Regions from separate parts of the Lysinibacillus sp. 2017 genome, predicted to be linked through region 2. Evidence: riboswitches for the same ligand, from Rfam matches in the RefSeq annotation. Region 2 holds a riboswitch; the other holds the start of a gene.
The links. Region 2 has a riboswitch for S-adenosylmethionine ahead of metK (methionine adenosyltransferase). Riboswitches for the same ligand answer to the same signal wherever they lie in the genome.

Region 1 (12,050 bases), 790 kb from region 2:
CATCATTAATGATACAACTTGTTCGCCACTCAGCTGATTTGTGCCCTTTTTGAATTCAAATGCCACTTGTGATATTGCCCTTAAACGCATATCTTCTTGCAAGTCATATTCAATACCATTCATAGAATCAATTAGCGTTGAAATGGTTTCTAAATCGATCACTGCATAATAATCAATTGGTAAATCGAAGAACTTTGAAACTGTCGTTCTTACATTTTCAGCGCCGCCAAAACGATAAGCAAATAATAATTTATCATCCAAAGTAGTTCCATCATCGTTATCTGCTACCTGCACATATGTATCTAAAGGGAGCGATACGACTTTCATCATCTTTTTATCTTTACTATAAGTAAGTAAAAGGTTTAGATAAATTCGATTATCCATATCTTTCGACTTTACCGTAATTAAAGTAGTTGAAATTTTCGCTTCTTCAACTACGGGAGCACTTGCAGCAGATGAGTTATATTCTTTATTGAAATCACTCCTGCTCAATTCTTTAGTCCAGTTTCCAGTTAGAACAGATGGCATAAACAAAAATAGACACAAGCCTACTGCCAATAAAGAGACTGTTAAGGGGGCGATTTTTTTTACCGTGATAAGTGACTTCTTTTGAGTATGAGCATCCCCGTCAATTTCACGAATTTGTTCAAATACTTTATGACGATCTTCTTTCGTAAATTGTAGCTCTTGACCCGATGTATTAGAAAATGCATCTTTTAACCGTTTATCATCCATTCAGTTCCACCTCCTTTATCATCGACTCTAACCTTTGTTTTGCTCTTCTTAATCGAGTTTTCACTGTATTCACTGGAACATCTAAAACTTTGGCAATTTCTTCAGTAGTCAATGAATCATAGTAATATAGATAAACCACTTCCCGATACACCTTTGGAAGAGAAAAAATAGTATTTTTTATTTCTTCATTCTTGTATTTATCGATTACTGTTTTTTCTGTTGATGGCATGATTGACTTAGCTGTTTCATTAATAAAACTTTTTACCTGTACCATTTTGTAATTCCAACTTTTTAAATAATCCTTGCATTCGTTAATGGTTATACGATACAGCCATGTTTTTATTTGTGCGTCAAACCGAAACGATTCTAGGTTTTTGTAGCATTTGATAAATGTATTTTGTACCATATCTTTCGCAATCTCTGCATCTTTCACATAAGAAAATGCCAATCGAACCAACTCATTACCATAGTCAATCATCAGTTTTTCTAATACGTAATCTTTTTCTTCTCTGTCCAATTTACTACCCTCCCCTTCAACTTACTTCAAATTCTGCTATTAGACGATTATCATTTCATAATCGATTCAATTTTAAAAAAATAATTTTATTTAAGAAAGATTCTCTTCTTTTATCGGCTTTATTTCTTAATGGATATCTAAATTTCTGCAGCAGTTGCCATTGCATCAGAATAATATCCTGTAATGTGCTCATTAATAGCGTTTTAATGGTATTTCAAAAGGACCTCGAGGGCAATAAAATAAGTGTGCTCAGTTCAATACTAAGCACACTACATTGAAATTTCACTTTAGTTATTTTTGAAGCGTTTTTATGTGCACCCGGTGCAAGTTTTTCAAGTTTTTATTATTCACCCTGCAAGCGCGCGCGGCGATAGGTTAAGGCAACATACATCATGACACATGGAACCACGAGCACCATAAAGATATTAAATAACATTTTCGATACTTGTCCCATTGTCCCATCAAAGAATACCATCATAAAATAGCTCAACACCATAAAGCATACTGTTAGCCATGTGGCAGGTAGTATCGATTTTTGTAGACGCATGAGTTTTTCGGCCTTTGAGGTATTATCAGAATAAATCGGCGTTGTGCCAACAGGTGCTTTAAATAAATGCGTATCATAACTTGAACAAACATGTTCCCAGCCGGCAAATTCAAACATCGCAAAGTATTCGTCTTTGTCTTCCTCTGCTAAATTGCGAATATCAATACTATAATCGATAAATTCTGGCTCACGCTTTTCAAGTTCATAACCAAACCCTTTATAGCGCTTGACAATCCAGCCCTTTGCAGCGAACCTTTTTAACACCTTTAAATCCCTTTTCTCTGAAAATGCAATCCCATCTGAAATGACAAATTTCTTCTCATTCATGTGAAGTACCTCCCTCTAGTCCCATTTGTGCAAAGCGAATCATTTTCTCACGCCTCTTCATATCATGTTGAAGTACATCGCGTCCTTTTTCTGTTAACATATAAACTTTTCTACGAGAATCACTATCGTCAAATAGTGTAATGTATTCCTGCACCATGAGTTTTTTAATAATAGTATAGAGCGATGCCGGACCAATTGTGACCTCACCGTCCGTCAACACTTCAATATCACTCATCACTACATAGCCATGCTTCGGCTGTGTAAATGCAGCCATAATATAAAAAACCGAATCGGTCAGTTGCTCTAATGATTTCATTTTTCCACCTCTTTATATCACTTTATGATATATCTAATTCCAATATATCATAAAGTGATATAAACGCAACTAATTTTTCTGAATATTACAGTATTTACAGGTCAACAACTATTATTTCTTTAGAAAAAGGACGTTACTATTTCATTTACCGGGTGCAAATACTTATTTTGCTCATTCATTACTTGAGAAACGGATGGAAGTTCAAAAGTTCTGTATGTGTAGGTTTACTCTTTACAGTTCTATTTAAAATTTGCATCTAAATTACTTCTTTCTGCCGAATAATGAACATATATTTACCATTGAAATTCACAATATTTTGCTTAAGTTACTTTAAAATAGTCTGTATTATGAGGTGGTTACCTGTCCTTTCTAAAAAAAGGTTTTGCACTAATTATAGGTAGCATTCTTTTATCTTTAGGAATAAATATGTTTTTAGTACCACATGAAATATTAGATGGGGGTACAGTTGGTATTGGATTAATAATAAATTACATATGGGGTTTGGAAACAGGTGTAACTATTATCATATTAAGTGTTCCCATCTTTATATTTGCATGGTTTCATTACAGAAGTTATTTTTATAATAGTTTACATGGCATGATTATCTCTTCTTTTTTTATTGATTTTCTAACACCTGTTAGTACGCTATTTAAAATTGATGCACTATATAGTTCTATTCTAGGTGGCATTTTAATAGGAATTGGGATTGGCTTGATGTTGCTATTTCAGACAAGTACAGGCGGCACAGATTTTATTGCCCAGTTTTTATGTGATAAAACAGGGATTAATGTAGGGATATATATTTTAATCATTGATGCTTTTGTGGTTATATGTGGTGGTCTATTATTATCCTCCGAGACTTTTTTACTTTCCATTCTTACTATACTTTCTGTTAGCATAACAACGAGTTATATTACAAAGTAGGATCTATTCACCTAAAGCGTACGCGAACACAGACATCCAACTATCATTAAAATTTATACAAAATAATAAAAAAGCCAGAGAAGTCGGATTAAGTTCCGCTTCACTGGCTTATTCTGTTTAGATTTCATAATCCGCTACATATTCTTTACTAATGCTAATATTCGGTGATGGCTGTGAGTTGTAGACACGTGAATATGGTGGCACGGTGTTGGTTAGCCAAATGTTACTTCCAAGTACAGTATCATGACCGATTGTCGTTTTACCGCCTAAAATTGTGGCACCCGCATAAATAACGACATTATCCTCGATGTTTGGATGACGTTTAATGCCTTTGATTGGATTGCCATTTTCATCAAGTGGGAAGCTTAGTGCTCCAAGTGTCACACCTTGATAGATTTTTACGTTATTACCAATCGTACATGTTTCCCCGATAACAACACCTGTACCGTGGTCAATGAAGAACGAATGACCGATTGATGCGCCTGGGTGAATATCGATTCCTGTTAACTGATGTGCATATTCTGACATAATACGCGGCACAATCGTTACATCTAATTTATATAGCTCGTGTGCGATACGGTGAATGAAGACCGCGCGAACAGATGGATAGCTTAGTAAAATCTCCTCTGTTGACGTTGCAGCTGGGTCACCATTGTAGGCAGCATGAATATCGGTTTGAATCATTTCGCGAATTTTAGGGAAGCTTTCTATTAACTTCATAACAACCTGATCGGCTCTTTCGCCGCATTGTCCATCACAGTTGTCATTATTTTGGTAGATTAATACCTTTTCAATCAGATCACGCAAATCTAATGCAGACTTACGAATATTATTTGTAACATCCGTCAGTGTACGCGTCTTATCGCTTCCTCCTTGGTGATAGATCTTTGGAAAAATGATTTGATGGAAGTTTTTTAAAATTCCCTGAATTTTATCGCGTCCCGTAAAGCCAATCGTTTTTTCAACTTCCATATGCTTTTCGTCGTATTCCGTTAATTCTTTTGCAATCGCCGACGTTTCATTATTTAGCCAATCTTCAATTTTCATATATCTAATCCCCTTTATGTTTCTAAACTTAGTTTATCGTTTTAGGTTAAAATTTCAAACTTTTTTATCCTTATTCGCACTAATGCAGTCATTTATACGTAACTAGGAGTGATTGCTCTTTTTCTTTATGATAGTTCATTTTAGATGATAAACCAAAATATGTTAAAATTGCATCAAACTTTTGGCCTTCATCACCAGTAAACATCAAAATAATATCCAACAATAATAATTTATTGACAATTTATCGAAAATCATATATTGTAGTTCTTACTTTGAAAAAAATAATATGATTAACTTCTTATCATGAGAGATGGAGGGACTGGCCCTATGAAATCTCGGCAGCGGAACGAATGTAGTTACTGTGCCAAATCCAGCAAGTACGCACTTGAAAGATAAGCTGAGGTTTTCCGTAATGTAGGTCTCTTCTTGTTCGTTTAAGGAGAGACTTTTTTGTGTGCTTGGACTTGATTTGAAGGAAAAGATGTTGGAGGTTTGTATGAAAAAAGGTAATCCATGGGCGTTACTCCCATTTGTAGTGTTTTTAGTGTTATTTATCGGATCAGGCATTTTATTAGACGACTTTTATGCGTTCCCTGTCATTATAGCGATTGCGATTTCTGGTGCTGTCGCATTAGCCATGAATCGTAAAGAATCCCTTTCAACAAAGGTCGATATTTTTTGTAAGGGTGCCGGCAATTCAAATGTCATGCTAATGGTACTGATTTTCTTATTAGCAGGTGCCTTTTCTGAAACGGCAAAAGGAATGGGTGCTGTTGATGCTACTGTTAACTTTGCCCTTTCCATCGCTCCGCAAAATTTACTTGTTGTTGGCTTATTTGTGATTGCTTGTTTTATATCCCTTGCGATGGGAACCTCTGTCGGGACAATCGTTGCCATTGCTCCAATTGGTGTAGGTATCGGTGAGCAAACAGATCTTTCACTTGCGTTACTCATGGCGACGATTATTGGTGGTGCTATGTTTGGCGATAATTTATCGTTTATTTCAGATACGACGATTACTTCCGTTCGTACACAAGGTGCACAAATGAAGGATAAATTTAAAGTGAACTTCCTCATTGTATTACCAGCGGCTATTGTCACATGTGTCATTTTAATGTTTATGACGATGAACTCAAACGCTCAAATTACGTATGAAACCTTTGAGTGGATTAAAATTATCCCTTATATTTTCGTCATTATTTTTGCATTAGCAGGTCTTAATGTATTTCTTGTTTTGGCTTGTGGTATTGGTATTGCAGGCATTATTGGACTAATTGATGGTAGTTATAATGTCATGAGCCTTGTGCAAGCAGCTGGCGATGGGATGGCTGGTATGTTTGAAATGGCCTTTTTAGCGATTCTTATTGCAGGAATGGTTGAAGTCATCAAGCATAATGGGGGTATTGATTTTATCTTGCAATTGGCCACTCGCAAAATCAAATCTAAAAAAGATGCAGAGTTTGCAATGGCTGGTTTAGTGAGCTTAACGGATTTATCGACTGCCAATAATACAATTGCGATTTTAATTGCTGGCCCTCTCGCAAAAAATATTGCCACTCAATATGATATTGAGCCACGAAAATCAGCGAGTATTATCGATATATTCTCTTGTGCAGTACAAGGATTAATCCCATATGGTGCACAATTTTTAGTTGCCGCTGGTGTCGCTGGCATTTCGCCAATCACGATGATGCAATATGCGTATTATTCAATGTTTATTGCAGTTTGTGGCGTTATCGCAATACTCATTGGTTATCCAAAAGCTAAAAAAATACGTGCTTAGTGTACACAAGCTCTCATTCGCATAGTAATTGCGGTGAGGGCTTTTTTAAAATTTTGAAAAAGTCTGAGAACTAGATACAAAACACTTTTGAATGGTTAACAAGGAATGAATTTGCTCTATTTGCTTATACTATGTCCAGTGAAGTGGATAAACTTTGCGGCAAATTAATATACATTCAAAAATTTCTTAGAATCGAGGGCACACTATGTATTATTACAAAGAAGAGTTAATAAATATTATTAAACCCGATAAACCTGACCCACAAGCAGCTCGTGTTATGCAAGAGATTCTTGGTGGTCATTATGGCGAAATGCGAACGATGATGCAGTATTTTTTCCAAAGTTCCAATTTTAGAGGCAAAGAAACGCAATATCGCGATTTACTACGAGGCATTTTCTTAGAGGAAATTGCTCATGTTGAACTCGTACAAAATACAATCAATCAATTATTAAATGATTCAGGGGAATCTGTTGCACCTGGAAATAGCGGTGCAGACCAGTCTCCTTTAGATGATGCTGTCCGCCACGCAAACCCACATCATTATATTGTTGGCGCTCAATCCTCGTTACCTGTTGATGCTGCGGGAAATCCTTGGAATGGTTCTTGGGTTTATGCTCACGGGAACCTCATTGCAGATTTACTCGACAATCTAGTATTAGAATCAACGGGCGTACTTCAAAAGACACGTATTTACGAAATGAGTTCCAACCAAACCTTCAGAGAAACATTAGCATTTTTAATTGTTCGAGATAACGCGCATCAAAATGCCTTCGCAAAAGCGCTTGAAACATTAGGTGTTGATTGGGGCAAACTATTCCCCGTTCCGAATTACGATATTAATAAATATCCTGAATGTCGAAAATTTGTTGACATGGGTTACCATAATATTCAATTCAACTTCAGATTAGATCCTACGCGAATGAGTGAAATCATTCAAGGACAAACGCCTAGCAGAAATGGTGGCCAACTTAATGTAACGCCTCCCCCTGAAGGTTTTCCTGTACCAACTATGCCCGTCATGCCAAATGAGCATAGTCCAGGTTTAACAGATATGAATAATTAATGCTTACCCGCTCCCTTGGACTTTATGCTGCAGGCCGAACAGCTGTGGGTATATGTTCAAATAGTTATATTAGTGGCTTATCTTTAGCCGATGGGATGTTCTCTGGACGAAGAGCCGCGCGTCATATTGCATCAAAAGTAAAAGTTGCGGTAACGAATTAACTAAAAAAGACTTGGCGCTAAACTGTCAATTAAGACAATTTGCGCCAAGCTTTCTTGTTTAGTTATAAAAACAATTTCACACTTAATAAATTCTGGGTCTTGTCCGATTATTGTGCAGTAAGACCGCCGTCAATAACAAATTCTGAACCTGTTGAGTAGCTAGATTCTTCTGAGGCTAGGAATAATACGATATTCGATACTTCTTCAGGTTGAGCAACGCGTTTTAAAGGAATATACTTTGCAAATTCTTCAATCGCATCTTTTGCATCTGCTTGTTGAATCATTGGTGTTGCAATAACACCTGGGTGTACAGAGTTTACACGTATACCTTGTCCAGCAAGTTCAATAGCAGCTGCTTTTGTCATACCACGTACGGCAAATTTAGTATCTGTATAACCGATTGCGCCAGCCACAAGACCATTCATTGAAGAAATGTTAACGATTGATCCCTTTTCAGTTTTTTTCATAGAAGGAACAACCGCTCTCATACCTAATAGGACAGATACTTGGTTAATGTCAACAATACGACGATATTCATCTAATGAAATATCTAATAATCCTTTGTTAATCGAAATACCTGCATTGTTTACTAAAATATTTACTGGACCAAAAGCTTCTTCTGCTTTTTTGATTACTACTGCCCATTCTTCTTCGCTCGTTACATTATGTTTCACGAAGATAGCACTTTCACCAAGTTCTGCAGCTAAGGCACTTCCTTTTTCTTCGTTTAAATCAGTCAGAACAACTTTCGCTCCTTCTTCGATAAAACGTTTTGCATGGGCTGCACCCATACCTTGTGCTGCACCAGTTATGATAGCAACTTTGTTTTCTAAACGTCCCATAAAAACACCTCCATTTTCTATAACTCAATTATATAACTAATTTACATAATGTAAACAAAATTAGAACCATTAAACTAATTTTTCTGAATAAATTGTCTTTATTACGTCGATTTTTAGCTTATACATCCAATAAAATTAGTTGTACAAACGTGAATTCATTTGCAAAATGCAAACTTAACAATGATAATTATAGATTTTACTTTTTCAGTAGTTAGATAAAAATAAATCATGATACAATTGAATTGGGTGATAACTAAATGAAGCATATAGATCCACGACAATTAAAGTCTAAAGGAAAATTACATAAAGCCTATTTTACGTTACAATTAAAAGGACAAGATCAATTTTCAATCCAACAGCTTTGTGATGCTGCCGAAGTAACGAGACCTACCTTTTATAAATTATATAAAGACATTCAAGAACTTCGCATCGATATTCATGAAAGTATTTTAGCAGAATTAAAAGAGGCACTAACGATTAAAAATCCACGTCCTTTATCAAAAACTCCCAAAAAAGAAATGCCCGAAAACTTAAGGTTACTGTTTCAACATATTCAGATAAAGCATATCGCATATGAGACGTTTTTTGTGTATCAACCTGATGCTATTTTTATCAATGGTGTTAAAGAAATTATCAAACAATATGTTACAGATGGGATTCAATCTTCTCAGTCTCAAGATAAAATGTTACGTGTCAAAATCGAACTAATCATTTCCTATGTGACAGGTGCTTATATTGAAAGTATCATCTTTTGGATTAAAGAAAATTACGAAATAAGTCCAGAAGAAATGGCAAATAATTTAATTGAAATATCATTATATGGCCCTTATATTGAACAGCCAACAATTGAAGGTTAGTCAAGTACAGGTATGTTTATGCGGATAAATGAAAAGGGCTAGTAATAAATAAAAAAGCTTGCCTCCTCGTCATTGTTTAAATGACTTGGTGACAAGCTTCTCTTAGTAACATTTATTGAGTGGTTTCACATGCAATAAAACATTTAAAAAACTTCATTACATACCTCCAAAAATTTTTACAACTCTCTCATTAATGCAGAGATACTATTCAAACTTCAATAGAAAATTATCCCAATATATTTTAAACATTGGTCCATCATCATAAGTTGTGGATAAACTGATAAAACAATAAACAACTCCAAATTACAGTGATGAACCTAAATAGCTCTGGTGCATAACCAATAGGCCAAAAATCATTGAAGTTATTCCAAAAATCACATACCATTAAATCACCATAACTTAAATTGAAGACTTTACTTTAAACGCAACCACTAAAGGAGCTCACCTGCTTATGAACGTTCATACAACAACGTGCACAATTGAACACCTGCACGCACTTCAATCTGTCAGTAAGGAAACATTTTATGAAACCTTTAAAAATCAAAACTCCGAACAAAATATGGAGACTTATTTAGCTACGGCCTTTTCCGAAGAGACGCTAACAGACGAGCTTTCAAATTCGAACTCGACATTTTATTTACTCTATGTAGATGAGAATCTCGCTGGGTATTTAAAATTGAATACTGAGGATGCACAAACTGAAAATATGGGGAACGAAGCTTTAGAAATCGAACGAATTTATGTACTGGGGTCATTTCAGAAAATGGGCTTAGGTAGAATTTTAATGAATTATGCACTCAACATTGCAAAACAGCAGCATAAATTTAAAGTATGGCTTGGTGTTTGGGAGAAAAACGTGAATGCTATTGCTTTTTATGAAAAGTCTGGCTTTGTTAAAACGGGCTCTCACTCCTTTATGATGGGTGATGAAGAACAACATGATTTTATAATGATGAAGACACTATAATCATTTTCAGAGAGGTTGGTAATTATGTATATTCCAAAGCAATTCAATCTAAAAGACGAATTAGAGATTCGTAAAATAATTGATGAACATAGCTTTGCCACGCTTATTTCTCAACATGATGGTGCGCCATTTGCAACGCATCTACCACTTTATTTAAGTGACGATCATGTATATCTCTACGGTCATTTCGCGCGTCCAAATCCGCAATGGAAAGACATAAATAATCAAACGGTACTCGCCATCTTCCAGGGCCCTCACTGTTATATTTCTCCTTCTTGGTATGAAACAAAGGATGCCGTTCCTACGTGGAATTATGTAACCGTACATATTACGGGTGAAATGGAATTAATCGACGATGAAGCGGAATTAAGTGCATCGCTAAATACATTAATTTCAAAATATGAATCCCCTTCTAGTAGTTATTCTATTGAGGAAGTTGATTCGAATTATCTTTCGAATTTAAGTAAAGGTGTTCAAGGCTTTAAATTAAAAATAAAACAAATCGAAGCTACGGCAAAACTAAGTCAAAACCACTCTACCGAAAGACAAATCGCTGTAATTGAACATCTTGAAAAACGCGGAAAAACGGATGACTTAGAAATTGCAAAACTTATGAGAAATAATCTGAATCGATAATACAGCAAGAAGTAGTCGCTGCGAATACAATCGTAGCGGCTATTTGTTTATATACAAATGTACAAGGACATAATGAAAATAAAAAGGCGTGAAATTTTGAAAATCTTAATAGTTATATCCAGTATCGTCGTGCCTATTATAATGCTTTTATTAAAACACAAGAGCGCCAAATTCAACATGATCTTTAATATCCTCGCGCTTCTTTCATTCATTATTTTCGGTAATATTGCATCGACATCGATCTATCAAATTATTGTTGATGATGCGGTTTTTATGACCACAATTCATGCCCTCTTTATAGATTTCGACTTCATGGTAACTGCTGCCTATTTAGGGGTATTTGTTATTTATCGTTTAATGATACTGGTATTGGAGGAAAGGTAATCTACCTTTTGATAAAGGTAATCCTAAAATAAAAATAACCTCATCCGACTAGCTGAATGAGGTTATATATCAAGAAATTTCTTTAGTACTTATATGACTGTCCACCATCAATAGGAATAACCGCACCATTAATAAAGTCGGCTTGATACGAGAGCAAGAATGCCACTAAATAGCCGATTTCCTCTGGCTTACCGAAGCGTTTCATAGGATTGGATTGGACGAATTCTTTTCCGGCCTGTTCCCAATTTTCGCCTCCTATTTGACGTAATGAGCCTTCTACCATTGGCGTCATAATTGCACCCGGAGCAATCGCTTTGATTGAGATGCCAAATTCACCATATTCGACTGCTGAATTTCGCGTTAATCCTACAACACCATGCTTACTTGCTGAATAGCCTGACTGATTTCCTACACCTCGGATGCCTCCAACAGATGCAGTGTTGACGATTGTGCCATATCCTTGTGCTTTCATTACTTTGAGTACGTACTTCATGCCATAGAACACGCCATTTAAGTTAATTGAAACAACCTTTTGAAATTCATCAATCCCGTAATCCTCTGTTAAATTTTGCTTTCCTTCAACACCTGCATTATTAAAGAAGCCGTCGATTTTCTTAAACTTATTGACCGTTTGTTGAACATAATCTTCAACTGCTTTTTCATCGGCCACATTTGCGGAAATTAGTAATGTGTCTGCATTTGGAGCAACTTTTAAAATTTTTGATTTTGTATCATCTAAGCCTGCCTGATTTAGATCAACAAGAACGAGTTTTGCCCCTTCTTTTGCTAACTGCAATGATGTAGCTTGTCCTAAACCAGAACCTGCACCCGTTACGATAATAACTTTATCCTCAAATCTATCCAAAAATAAACAACCCCTTTGATTAAGTAGCTTTTACAGTGTTCGATATATAGTTCTACCCAGTTTCCTAATTTCCAAAACC
Region 2 (12,050 bases):
ATCATACATGATGTACAAAAAAAAAACAATATAAAAAACCTTCGAAAATTATTTTTTTTTCGAAGGCCATTTATCAGGTACAGGATCAAAGCCACCTGGATGCAGTGGCTGACATTTTAAAATTCGAATGATTGTCATTAAACTACCCTTGATAGCACCATGTTTTTGAATCGCTTCAATTCCGTAACTTGAACAGGTTGGGTGAAAGCGACAAGAAGGTGGTTTCATCGGCGATAAGTACTTTTGATATAACCGAATGAACCCAATAAATAATTTTTTCATTTAGTTTCTTGCTCTCCATTTTTGTACGCACGAATTGGTTTCGTGTCGATAGTTTGCTTTAATGATACGTTGTTTTTTCGAGCAAGTAAAATAATTGCTAACGAAAAGATCCCCATGATTGTTACGATAATAATAAGAACGATTGGTAAGCTCATGCTTTCACCTCTGTATTTTCGTTTAAAGTTGTTTCTTTTTCATTTTTAGCTGCTATTGAATCTGAATGATGTGTTACTTCATCAATTGTATGCTTTACTTTATAGCCCCAATTGACAGCTATTAAGAAAAGGCCAGTAATAAGGCTGACAATACATATACATACAATGACTATTGCGGTCATAGACATAGAATTTCCTCCGTTAACTATAGTACTTCTGTTAATTTTACAATAAATACTAGCAAGAAAATTAACTTTTCCATGACGATTATGTTTCGATTTAGTCTTAATAGGAAATACTAGATATTAGAACAATTAAATTCAATAATTATACACACACAGATTTCATAATAATGTTAGGAAAAATTCAATGATAATATTTACCATTCGAAATAAAGTTTTCAAGATGTAACATCCATTGAAACTTTAAATAAATACATGGAGTGATTGAAATGGCAAAAAAAGAATTAAACAATCAATTAAATGAGTTAGTAGCGACATGGTCAGTACAGTATACAAAGTTACATAATTTCCATTGGTATGTAAACGGACCTTCATTCTTTACTCTACACACAAAATTTGAAGAGCTATACAACGAAGTGACGTTAAATTTAGATGAAGTGGCAGAACGTATTTTATCTCGTGGAGGCAAGCCCGTTGCAACATTAAAAGAGCATTTAGAGCTTTCACTTATTAAAGAAGCAACAGGAGGAGAAGCAACAGAAGAAATGGTTGAATCGACAATTGCTGACTTTAAAACGATTATGAAAACCTTAAAGAAAGCAATGGATACAGCTGCTGAAGAAGGCGATGACCGCACAGAAGATTTATTAAACGCAACATACCAAAGCTTAGAAAAGCATACTTGGATGTTAAATGCATATTTAGGTAAATAAATTGTTAAAAAACGACTCCTGTAACTGGGGTCGTTTTTGTTTTATGCAATGCATAACAGGACTTCGATTCGTTCATCCTTTAAATGGAGGTGAACAAATTTGGACAAACAAAAAGTCTATGTATCTGTGGTGAATAATACATGTAATTTTCAACCAGGCATGAATTATGAATTTGTATTGCAGATGGAACCCGTAAAGGCACGCGTGTTTTCAAAATTGTTTTATCAAATGAATGGATTAGAAGCATCCAATGCCTTCCGTGCACATATGGCTTATATTCCATATCATATGGACCGGTTAAATCATGAGATAGATCATCGTCTTCGAAAAGTGTATGCATTGATTCATGAGTTTGGTGATGACGAGACGAAACTATTTGTTGAACAGCTACCTTATTTTAAATTGAACACCACTTTGTAAGTTGAATGTCAGACATTCGTTCGCTACACTATGAGGTAGGAGTTGAGCGAAACGATGTTTACTTTTATCGATGAAAACGGTTTGACAGTAGATTTAAGATTTGATAAAGGCCCATTTGAAGTGGAGCCAAAGCATGTATTAGCGCTAGTACAACATAACGGCAAGTGGCTATGCACGATTCATCATCATCGTGGTATTGAGTTTCCAGGAGGAAAGCAAGAAGAAGGGGAAACATTAGTACAAGCGGCTATTCGTGAGGTTTATGAGGAAACAACAGTCGTTGTAGAAGATGTGAAATGGTTTGCCTATTATATCGTGTATGATGAAATCCCATTTTGTAAGGCAGTCTTTACAGCAAAGGTAAAAGAAATTCAAACGTTTGTCGGGGACTATGAAACAGAAGGTGTCATCTGGTTGACAGAGGAAGAGCTTTGGCAACAACCAAATTTAAGCTTTTATATGCGTGATGCGGGGATGAAAAAGATGTTACAGGAAGTGAAAAATCATGAATGAAAATGGTAACATCTATTCGATTCGAAATTACCCGTCACCGAATCCTCATATTCGCTTAGATGAAGTGATTTATTGGTCGCAAGGATTACGCGTAAAGGGCTTACTTGCACGTCCTAAGAAGTCAGGGAACTATGAAGGGCTCCTTTATTTACGAGGAGGACTGCAATCGATTGGGATGGTACGACCTGCACGTATTGCACAGTTTGCAGCACAAGGCTTTGTTGTATTTGCTCCGTATTACCGTGGTAATCGCGGCGGGGAAGGCAAGGATGAATTTGCAGGCGATGACCGATTTGATGCAAGTAATGGCGTTGATGTATTAAAACAATTTGTGAAGCAAGACAACATACATTTATATGGCTTCTCGCGCGGGGGGTTAATGGTGTTATGGACCGCAATTCTGCGTGATGATATTAAATCAATAGTGACATGGGCTGGTGTTTCAGATGCAACCGCAACGTATTGGGAACGTGTCGATATGCGTAGAGGTTTAAAGCGAATTGTCGGAGGAACACCGAATAAAGTACCAGAAAACTATGATAATCGAACGCCTTTATTCAACGTTGATCAAATTGATGCCCCAGTACTAATCATTCACGGGACGGAAGATCAACATGTCAATATCGAGCATGCATATCAGTTAGAGCTATACTTAAAAGAAGAAGGAAAACGCGTAGAAACTTGGTTTTCACTTGGGTTAAGGCACCATTACCCACCAAAATTAAATCGAGCGACTGTTCATAACTTATGTCAGTGGATGAAGCAACAGTAACATAAATGGAAAAGGGATGTAATGTAAGTGAAGACTTACGCTACATCCCTTTTCGTATGATATGAAATATGGTGAAGTTTAGTAAATAAACATTATGTCGGAATCAACCAATTAGCAATTAAGCTAATGGACCACCCTTTTTCACGATATCTTCGTCAACATTAACGAATTTCGTAAAGTTGTTTTTAAATAGACCAGCTAGCTCAGATGCTTTTTTGTCGTAAGCTGCTTTGTCTGCCCATGCATCACGAGGGTTTAATACTTCAGATGGAACACCTTCAATGGCTACTGGGATATTTAATCCAAATACAGCATCTTGAGTTGTTTCAACGTCGTTTAATTTACCTTCGATTGCAGCACGTACCATTGCACGAGTATAAGAAAGTTTCATACGGCTACCTACACCGTATTCGCCACCAGTCCAACCAGTGTTTACTAAGAATACTTGTGAACCGTGCTCGTCAATTTTCTTACCTAATTGCTCAGCATAAACTGTTGCAGGAAGTGGTAGGAACGGTGAACCGAAGCATGTAGAGAATACTGGTTCTGGCTCCGTAACGCCACGCTCTGTACCAGCTAATTTAGAAGTGAAACCACTTAAGAAGTGATACATTGCTTGTTCTTTATTTAATTTAGAAACAGGAGGTAATACACCAAATGCATCCGCAGTTAAGAAAATGATTGTTTTTGGGTGACCTGCTACTGATGGTAATACAATATTATCGATGTAATCGATTGGGTATGCAACGCGCGTATTTTCAGTTAATGAACCGTCATCGTAATCACATACACGCGTTTCTGGATTTACTGCAACGTTTTCTAAAACAGCACCGAAGCGAATAGCATTGTAGATTTCTGGTTCTTTTTCTTTTGAAAGGTTGATTGTTTTTGCATAGCAACCACCTTCAATATTGAATACGCCATTGTCAGACCAACCGTGCTCGTCATCCCCAATTAATTTACGGTCAGCATCTGCTGATAAAGTTGTTTTACCAGTACCTGATAAACCGAAGAATAATGAAACGTCGCCTTCTTCGCCAACGTTAGCTGAACAGTGCATTGGGAAGATGCCTTGCTCTGGTAATAAATAGTTCATAATACCGAAGATTGATTTTTTCATTTCACCAGCGTACTCAGTACCACCGATTAAAATAATTTTCTTTTCAAGAGAAGTGATGATAAATGTTTCTGAAGCTGTACCATCTACCTCTGGATTTGCTTTAAAGTTTGGAGCAGCAACGATTGTGAAATCAGCTACATGAGAAGCTAATTCCTCTGCTGTTGGACGGATGAATAATTGATGACAAAATAGGTTATGCCAAGCATATTCGTTAATTACTTTAATTGATAGTTGAGAATCTATATCTGCACCTGCAAAGCCGTTGAACACGAATAATTCATCGCACTCTTTTAAGTAGTTAATGACTTTTACATATAATTTGTCGAATACTTCTGATGAGATTGGACGGTTAATTTTACCCCAGTTAATTTTATCTTTAGAACCGTCTTCTTCAACCATGTATTTATCTTTAGGAGAACGGCCAGTATATTTGCCTGTTTCAGCACGTAAAGCACCGTCAACAGTTAACATTGCTTCTCCACGTGATGTCGCTTTTTCAACTAATTGTGGAACTGATAGTTGTGTTTGAATATTTTCCCCGTTTAAAAGTTCTTTCAGCTCGTTAGCAATTTCTACCGAATTCATCGATTAAATACCATCCTTTTTTATAGTATTCCCTTGTGTAGGGGAGTTGTTTGTTAATTCAAAAATAGTATAACACATTGATATTAATAATCTATACTAATTATGAATTATTTTTAATGGATTTTCTAACTGTAATAATTAAGACAAAATTGGTTGACATAAAATCCGTTTTTACGTAAGATTGTTTAATGAACGGATACTCTTATCCCGAGCTGGTGGAGGGGCAGGCCCTTTGAAACCCGGCAACCTGCGTTATGTTAACGTGTTGGTGCCAACCTGATGCAAGGGCAAAATAACCCTTGAACGATAAGAGTGAAAGGTAACGAAGCATATTAATCCTTTCCTCACGCGTGATGAGCGCGGTAATGAGTGAAAGGATTTTTTTATTTTGATTTAAAAATCGCGAATAGATTTAAGATAGAGTTAAATTTATAGCCTTTCAAAACCTCGTGTTAAAGCAAACAAAGCTTGGCGTTTATACTATTACTATATAAACGGACATGGGTAATGAGTACCGTATCAAAACAAAAAACAATTGCCAAAGTGAATTAGGAGGAAATGACATGACAAATCGTCGACTGTTTACATCAGAAAGTGTAACGGAAGGACATCCAGATAAAATTTGTGACCAAATTTCAGATGCTATTTTAGATGCCATTTTAGCAGCAGATCCAAACGCACGTGTAGCTTGTGAAACAACGGTAACAACAGGCTTAGTATTAGTTTCTGGTGAAATTACAACAACAACTTATGTGGATATGAAAGGAATTATCCGTGATACTGTAGCAGAAATTGGCTACACACGTGGTAAATACGGCTTTGATGCTGAAAACTTAGCAGTACTTGTAGCGGTGGGAGAACAATCTCCTGATATCGCACAAGGTGTTGACCAAGCATTAGAAGCACGTGAAGGTTCAATGACGGACGAAGAGTTAGAAGCAATTGGAGCAGGTGACCAAGGTTTAATGTTCGGTTACGCTTGTAATGAAACACCTGAATTAATGCCAATGCCGATTTCATTAGCACACAAATTAGCACGCCGTTTAACAGAAGTGCGTAAAAACGGTACATTAGATTACTTACGTCCAGATGGTAAAACACAAGTGACAATCGAGTATGGTGAAAATAATGTTCCTTTACGTGTAGATACAATTGTTATTTCAACACAACACGATGAAGAAGCAACATTAGAACAAATTCAAGCGGATATGAAAAAATACGTAATCGCAGAAGTTGTACCAGCAGAGCTTTTAGATGAAGCAACAAAATACTTCATCAATCCAACTGGTCGTTTCGTAATCGGTGGTCCTAAAGGAGATGCAGGTCTTACAGGACGTAAAATTATTGTCGACACTTACGGTGGTTATGCACGTCATGGTGGCGGTGCATTCTCAGGTAAAGATGCAACAAAAGTTGACCGTTCGGCAGCCTATGCAGCTCGTTATGTTGCAAAAAATATCGTAGCAGCTGGCTTAGCAGATCGCGCGGAAGTACAACTTGCCTATGCAATTGGTGTAGCTCAACCCGTATCGATTGCTGTAGATACATTCGGTACTGGTAAAGTTGCTGAAAGTAAAATCGTTGAGTGGGTTCGTGAATTATTTGACCTACGTCCAGCAGGGATTATTAAAATGCTTGACTTGCGTCGTCCGATTTACAAACAAACAGCTGCATACGGTCACTTCGGTCGTACAGATATAAATGTTCCTTGGGAAAATACAGATAAGGCAGCAGCTTTAAAAGAAAAAGCAGGCCTATAATAAAAAAAGAAAAGGAGCAGTGGTCGACATATCGTTGACACCGCTCCTTTTTTTATTTTTGACTTGAAAAAAATTCATTATATAAATAGGAAGAAATACATTTTTTAGTAAGAGTGTTATTTCACAATTACTTTTGTAAGGATTTATAATATTGTCCCTTTTCTACATATTCACGAATAATCCGGTCCATATCTGCACGATCTTCCGCTGTCACTTCGCGTACGACTTTTGCAGGGCGTCCCATTGCTAGCATATTTGGAGGAATGACTTTTCCTGGCGGTACAAGGCTACCTGCACCGATAAATGCGCCTTCCCCAATTTCAGCACCATCTAAAATGATGGAACCCATGCCAATTAGTGCACGTTTCTTTATTGTGCAGCTATGTAATGTTACTTGATGACCAATTGTTACTTCGTCTTCAATAATTAATGGAAATGCTGGGCTCTGGTGGAGACAAGATAAATCTTGAACACTAACACGGTCACCAATAATTGTTTTGTTGACATCGCCACGTATGACGGTATTGAACCAAATTGTAGTTTCGGCACCGATTGTTACGTCACCTGTAATCGTTGCATAATCTGCAATAAAAGCAGAAGGATGAATCGATGGAGTTTTATCTTTGTATGGATAAATCATACGAAATTCCTCTTTTCTTGTATAAAATAGTATTTGAATCTAATAGTATCGTACCAAATGAATTGAAATTTTCAAATAACATTTCTTTTTTCAATAGATGGATTATAATGAATAGAAGTTTCATATGAAGGAGGTTTAATCATGTGGAAATGGGAAGCTGAAGGGCAACCGAAAGCGGTAGTTGCTATACTACATAGTGCATATGAACATCATCGTTGGTATGCATGGTTAATTGAAAAGTTTCGAAGTGCAGGCTTTCATGTTGTCATGGGAGATTTACCGGGACATGGAGATCAAGCAAAATATGCGAGATACCATGATGAAGATTTCGAGGAATATGTATCTTATACAAAACTACTATTAAAGGTAGCACTTGAATATAATTTACCGCTGTTTATAGTCGGAAATGGTTTAGGTAGTACGATTGCGATGAAGGCACTTAAAAAAAATAAAATTGAATGTGCAGGTATTATTTTGACGTCACCTTGGTTAAATTTAAAGCTTACACCAGGTAAAATGTCCAATGCTTTAACGAGCTTAAGTGCGATTACATCAAATGTTAAGATTAAGCATGAATTGACGTTGCAACATTGCTCTAGAAATACAGATGTATTAATAGAGTTAAAAGAAAGTTTACCACTCAACAGTATGGTAACCGTGAAATGGTATCGTGATTGGCAACAAATATCGCGAACTTTACGTGATCCAGAATACAAATTTCCAGATGTTCCGCTGTTATTAATGAATGGCGAAAATGATAAAGTGACAGATATTGCAGCTTCTAAAAAGTGGCTGTTGCAACAATCTTTGACAGAATTTCATTATAAAGAGTGGGCAAACTGCCTTCACAGTCTCTATTTTGAACTGGAACGTGAAGAAGTTTTCCGCTATACAACCGACTTTATTAATAATGTATTAAGAGATTTAGGTTATATAATTGAATAGTATTTTACCTAACAAAAAATTATAATTTGTTAGGTTTTTTTTATTTTTGAAAAAATCTATCGAAATTTTCGAATATTTGTAATATACTAAATTTTAAATTAATACAATAATTTTACAAAGGGGTGGCTTAATGGGATTTATCAATGATTTTGTAGGCTGGGCAAATAATATTTTATGGGGCCCAGTTATGATTTACGGAATTTTAGTAGTTGGTTTATTGTTCTCAATCCTAACAAAGTTTGCACAAGTCCGATTAATTAAGGACATGTTTGTTCTGATGTTCAAAGGGAAAAAATCGGACGCAGGTGTATCATCATTCCAAGCTCTATCTATCGCGTTGTCCGGTCGTGTTGGTACTGGTAATATCATCGGTACAGCTTCTGCCATCGCATTTGGTGGTCCAGGTGCAGTGTTCTGGATGTGGGTCACAGCTTTCATCGGGGCTTCTACTGCTTATATGGAGTCTACATTAGCTCAAATCTACAAAGAAAAGAAAGACGGTCAATATCGTGGGGGACCAGCGTTTTATATTGAAAAATCTACTGGAATTAAAGCTTTAGGAATCTTATTCGCTATTGCGATGATATTATCTGTAGCGATTTTAATGCCTGGTGTACAAGCAAATGCCATTGCTGGAGCAGTAGATAACGCATTTGGTATCGCACCGTGGATTACAGGATTAGTAACCGCTTTATTATTAGGTGTTATTATTTTCGGTGGTGTAAAACGTATTGCAAGTGTTGCTCAAATTTTAGTTCCATTTATGGCATTAGTGTATTTATTAGTAGCATTAGTAGTTATTCTAATGAATGCTTCAGCAGTACCTGACGTTTTTGGTTTAATTTTCCGAAGTGCATTTAGTTCTGATGCAGTATTTGGAGGTATGATTGGTAGCGCCATTTTCTGGGGTGTAAAACGTGCGATTTACTCAAACGAAGCAGGTCAAGGTACAGGAGCTCACCCAGCAGCAGCTGCAGAAGTTTCTCACCCAGCTAAACAAGGGTTAGTACAAGCGGCATCAGTATATATTGATACATTACTAGTATGTACTGCAACAGCATTGATGATCTTATTCATGGGTACATATAACGTACATGATGGTAGCCAGGACGGAGCATTAATTGAAGCTAAATTCGATGAGTCTATCACGTATACACAATTTACACAAGCTGCGGTTAATAATGCATTCCCAGCGTTAAATAACTTTGGTTCAGGGTTTGTAGCAATATCATTATTCTTATTCGCTTTCACTACATTAATGGCTTACTACTACATTGCTGAAACCAATGTTTCGTATCTGTTTAAGGGTGGGGCAGAAAAAATAGGGATTTTCTTAATGAAAATTATATTACTGGTATCAGCATTCTACGGTACTGTAAAAACGTCTGACTTAGCTTGGGCATTTGGTGACGTTGGTTTAGGGCTAACGGTTTGGATAAACGTCATATTGATGTTATTCATTATGAAACCAGCATTACTTGCACTGAAGGATTATGAACAGCAGAAAAAAGAAGGAAAAGACCCAGTGTTTGATCCGAAAAAGCTCGGTATTAAAAACGCAGACTTCTGGGAAACTTATAAAAAAGATTAAATGAAAGGAGCATGCTGATTTAGTTCAGCTGCTCCTTTTTTTCTTCATAAAAATGTTTTAAATTCTCGAACTGATCAGAAGTGAAATCCTTTTGACCTCGAATATATTTTTCAAGTAAATTAAAATAACAAATCGTCAAATATTGTATATCATGATGCTGCTTAAATGGTTCGTAAATTGAACTTGGCTGTACATTTTCAAAGTAATGTTCCATTTTGTCGATTGTCCGAATGTTTATGTGTCGATTGCGCATTTCTTCAAGTACAAGTGCTGTATAGCAGTACAAGTCTTCTTTCGGATATTCATAAATATAATTAATTAAAATATGCTGGTCTTGTTTTTTGAAAATACTATTGAGCTCACGCCATTGGGCAAGTAATTGGCTTTTTGGTAAAAAGGGAATTAGCTCGCTGTGCCATAGTCTCATTGACTCATCCTTTCTTAAAGAAAAAGAGCTAAGATATCTTAGCTCTCTAATGGAATATCTTTTACTTTTTCTAGTGCAATAATAAATGGCGGATCATTTTTTTGATTTATAAATTCATAGCGTAAAACGTGGATGTACTTTTGCGGTAAATTACTTACATACGATATGACCTCATCACGCTCTTCTTTACCGCCTTCATGTCCATGATAAACGACTAGCACAATGATGCCACCTACTTTTAATAACTTCAGTAAGCTTTCAAGTGCTTGGATCGTTGTATTTGGCATTGTCACAATATCATGATTACTGCCCGGTAAGTATCCAAGATTGAAAATGGCACCTGCTACAGGCTTTGTTACATAGTTTGCGACATTTTCATGTCCGTCTCTTAATACGATAGCACGGTGTTCAAGTGCGTTGTCGAGTAAACGATGAAGTGTTGCATCGACTGCTTCTTTTTGAACGTCGAATGCATACACATAACCATCATCGCCAACTAAATTTGCTAAAAATAACGTATCATGTCCATTACCTGCTGTTGCATCGACTGCAATATCACCTTCAGTAATCGACATTTCTAATAAAGTTTGTGCATATTGGATCACGCGTTCGAGTTTCATTCGCTGATCACTTCCGCTTTATAGTGCTTTCCTTGCCATGATCCACGACGCTCTAACTCCGCATCAATCCCATTTAATACTTCCCATTTGTTTACGGACCACATTGGACCCACCATTAAGTCAATAGGACCGTCACCAGTAATTCGGTGCACAATCATTTCTGGTGGAATGATTTCGAGCTGATCCGCAACGAGTTTCACGTACGCATCTTTTTCCATAAACTCAAGCATCCCTTTTTCGTATTGTTTTACGAGTGGTGTGCCTTTTAATAGATGCAGTAAATGAATTTTAATACCTTGTACATCTAATTTTGCCACTTCACGTGCTGTTTCCATCATCATATCGTAATCTTCAAGGGGAAGACCGTTAATAATATGTGTGACGATTCGAATCCCGTGTTTGCGAAGTTTATTGACACCTTCAACATATGTTGCATAATCATGAGCGCGGTTAATTAAGTTCGCCGTTTTTTCGTGAACCGTTTGTAGTCCAAGCTCTACCCAAAGGTATGTGCGTTCATTTAGTTCTGCTAAATATTCGACAACATCATCTGGTAAGCAATCTGGTCGAGTTGCAATTGAAATACCCATTACACCTTCACAAGCAAGAGCTGCTTCGAATTTTTCTTTTAACACTTCAAGTGGGGCGTGCGTATTTGTATATGCTTGGAAATAAGCCATTGTTAGGCCATCTTTCCATTTGTTCTCCATCTTCGCTTTAATTTGTTCAAATTGAACTGGAATTGGATCTACTTTATTGCCTGCAAAGTCACCTGAACCAGCAGCTGAACAAAACGTACAGCCACCAAATGCAACGGTGCCGTCACGGTTAGGACAATCAAAGCCTGCATCAAGTGCTACTTTATAAACCTTCTTACCAAATTCATTTCTTAAATAACGATTCCATGTATAATAACGCTTTCCATCAGACGGGAAAGGAAAATTTATTTCAGTCATTAGTCTGTTCACTCCTCTAACATTTTATTTTATCATGTAGCTACAGTCTGTACTATTAGAAAATCTTTTTCTTGTACATTTTTCTCAACAGGAATAAACTTGGAGTTTGGATAAAAGTTGTAAAGGGAGGAAAACACGTGCCTAAAATAGTTTGGTTTTTAATACTTGGCACCTTTGTTAATACGGTCGGCAATTCATTTTTATGGCCTTTAAATAGTATTTATATACATGATCATTTAGGAAAAACATTAACAATCGCTGGGTTTGTTCTCATGCTAAATTCATTAGCAGGTGTATTTGGAAACTTAATCGGTGGATATTTGTTTGATAAATTAGGTGGATATAAAGCGATTTTAATTGGGGTTGTTT

Region 1: another riboswitch for S-adenosylmethionine. It lies ahead of DCE79_RS09815 (Na+/H+ antiporter NhaC family protein); the one in region 2 lies ahead of metK (methionine adenosyltransferase).

Annotation. Positions count from the first base shown of each region.
Region 1 covers NZ_CP029002.1:2,043,624-2,055,673, forward strand. Annotated here, with positions in the region: gene DCE79_RS09785 (LCP family protein) at 1-735, opposite strand, end outside; gene DCE79_RS09790 (sigma-70 family RNA polymerase sigma factor) at 728-1,252, opposite strand; gene DCE79_RS09795 (DUF2812 domain-containing protein) at 1,596-2,126, opposite strand; gene DCE79_RS09800 (PadR family transcriptional regulator) at 2,119-2,442, opposite strand; gene DCE79_RS09805 (YitT family protein) at 2,803-3,366, shown strand; gene epsC (serine O-acetyltransferase EpsC) at 3,484-4,413, opposite strand; SAM riboswitch class I at 4,709-4,812, shown strand; gene DCE79_RS09815 (Na+/H+ antiporter NhaC family protein) at 4,910-6,196, shown strand; gene DCE79_RS09820 (manganese catalase family protein) at 6,402-7,259, shown strand; gene DCE79_RS18510 (hypothetical protein) at 7,259-7,420, shown strand; gene DCE79_RS09825 (glucose 1-dehydrogenase) at 7,528-8,262, opposite strand; gene DCE79_RS09830 (TetR/AcrR family transcriptional regulator) at 8,520-9,119, shown strand; gene DCE79_RS09835 (spermidine/spermine N(1)-acetyltransferase) at 9,571-10,086, shown strand; gene DCE79_RS09840 (FMN-binding negative transcriptional regulator) at 10,111-10,722, shown strand; gene DCE79_RS09845 (transposase) at 10,900-11,106, shown strand; gene DCE79_RS09850 (SDR family oxidoreductase) at 11,189-11,971, opposite strand.
Region 2 covers NZ_CP029002.1:2,832,814-2,844,863, reverse strand. Annotated here, with positions in the region: gene yidD (membrane protein insertion efficiency factor YidD) at 49-282, opposite strand; gene DCE79_RS18655 (hypothetical protein) at 279-437, opposite strand; gene ytzI (YtzI protein) at 434-625, opposite strand; gene DCE79_RS13795 (Dps family protein) at 889-1,332, shown strand; gene DCE79_RS13790 (transposase) at 1,492-1,752, shown strand; gene DCE79_RS13785 (NUDIX hydrolase) at 1,807-2,265, shown strand; gene DCE79_RS13780 (alpha/beta hydrolase family protein) at 2,258-3,037, shown strand; gene pckA (phosphoenolpyruvate carboxykinase (ATP)) at 3,156-4,742, opposite strand; SAM riboswitch class I at 4,942-5,055, shown strand; gene metK (methionine adenosyltransferase) at 5,306-6,502, shown strand; gene DCE79_RS13765 (gamma carbonic anhydrase) at 6,630-7,142, opposite strand; gene DCE79_RS13760 (alpha/beta hydrolase) at 7,284-8,087, shown strand; gene DCE79_RS13755 (alanine/glycine:cation symporter family protein) at 8,227-9,678, shown strand; gene DCE79_RS13750 (pyrimidine dimer DNA glycosylase/endonuclease V) at 9,698-10,105, opposite strand; gene DCE79_RS13745 (tRNA 5-(aminomethyl)-2-thiouridylate-methyltransferase MnmM) at 10,144-10,725, opposite strand; gene DCE79_RS13740 (tRNA modification radical SAM protein MnmL/YtqA) at 10,722-11,681, opposite strand; gene DCE79_RS13735 (MDR family MFS transporter) at 11,819-12,050, shown strand, end outside.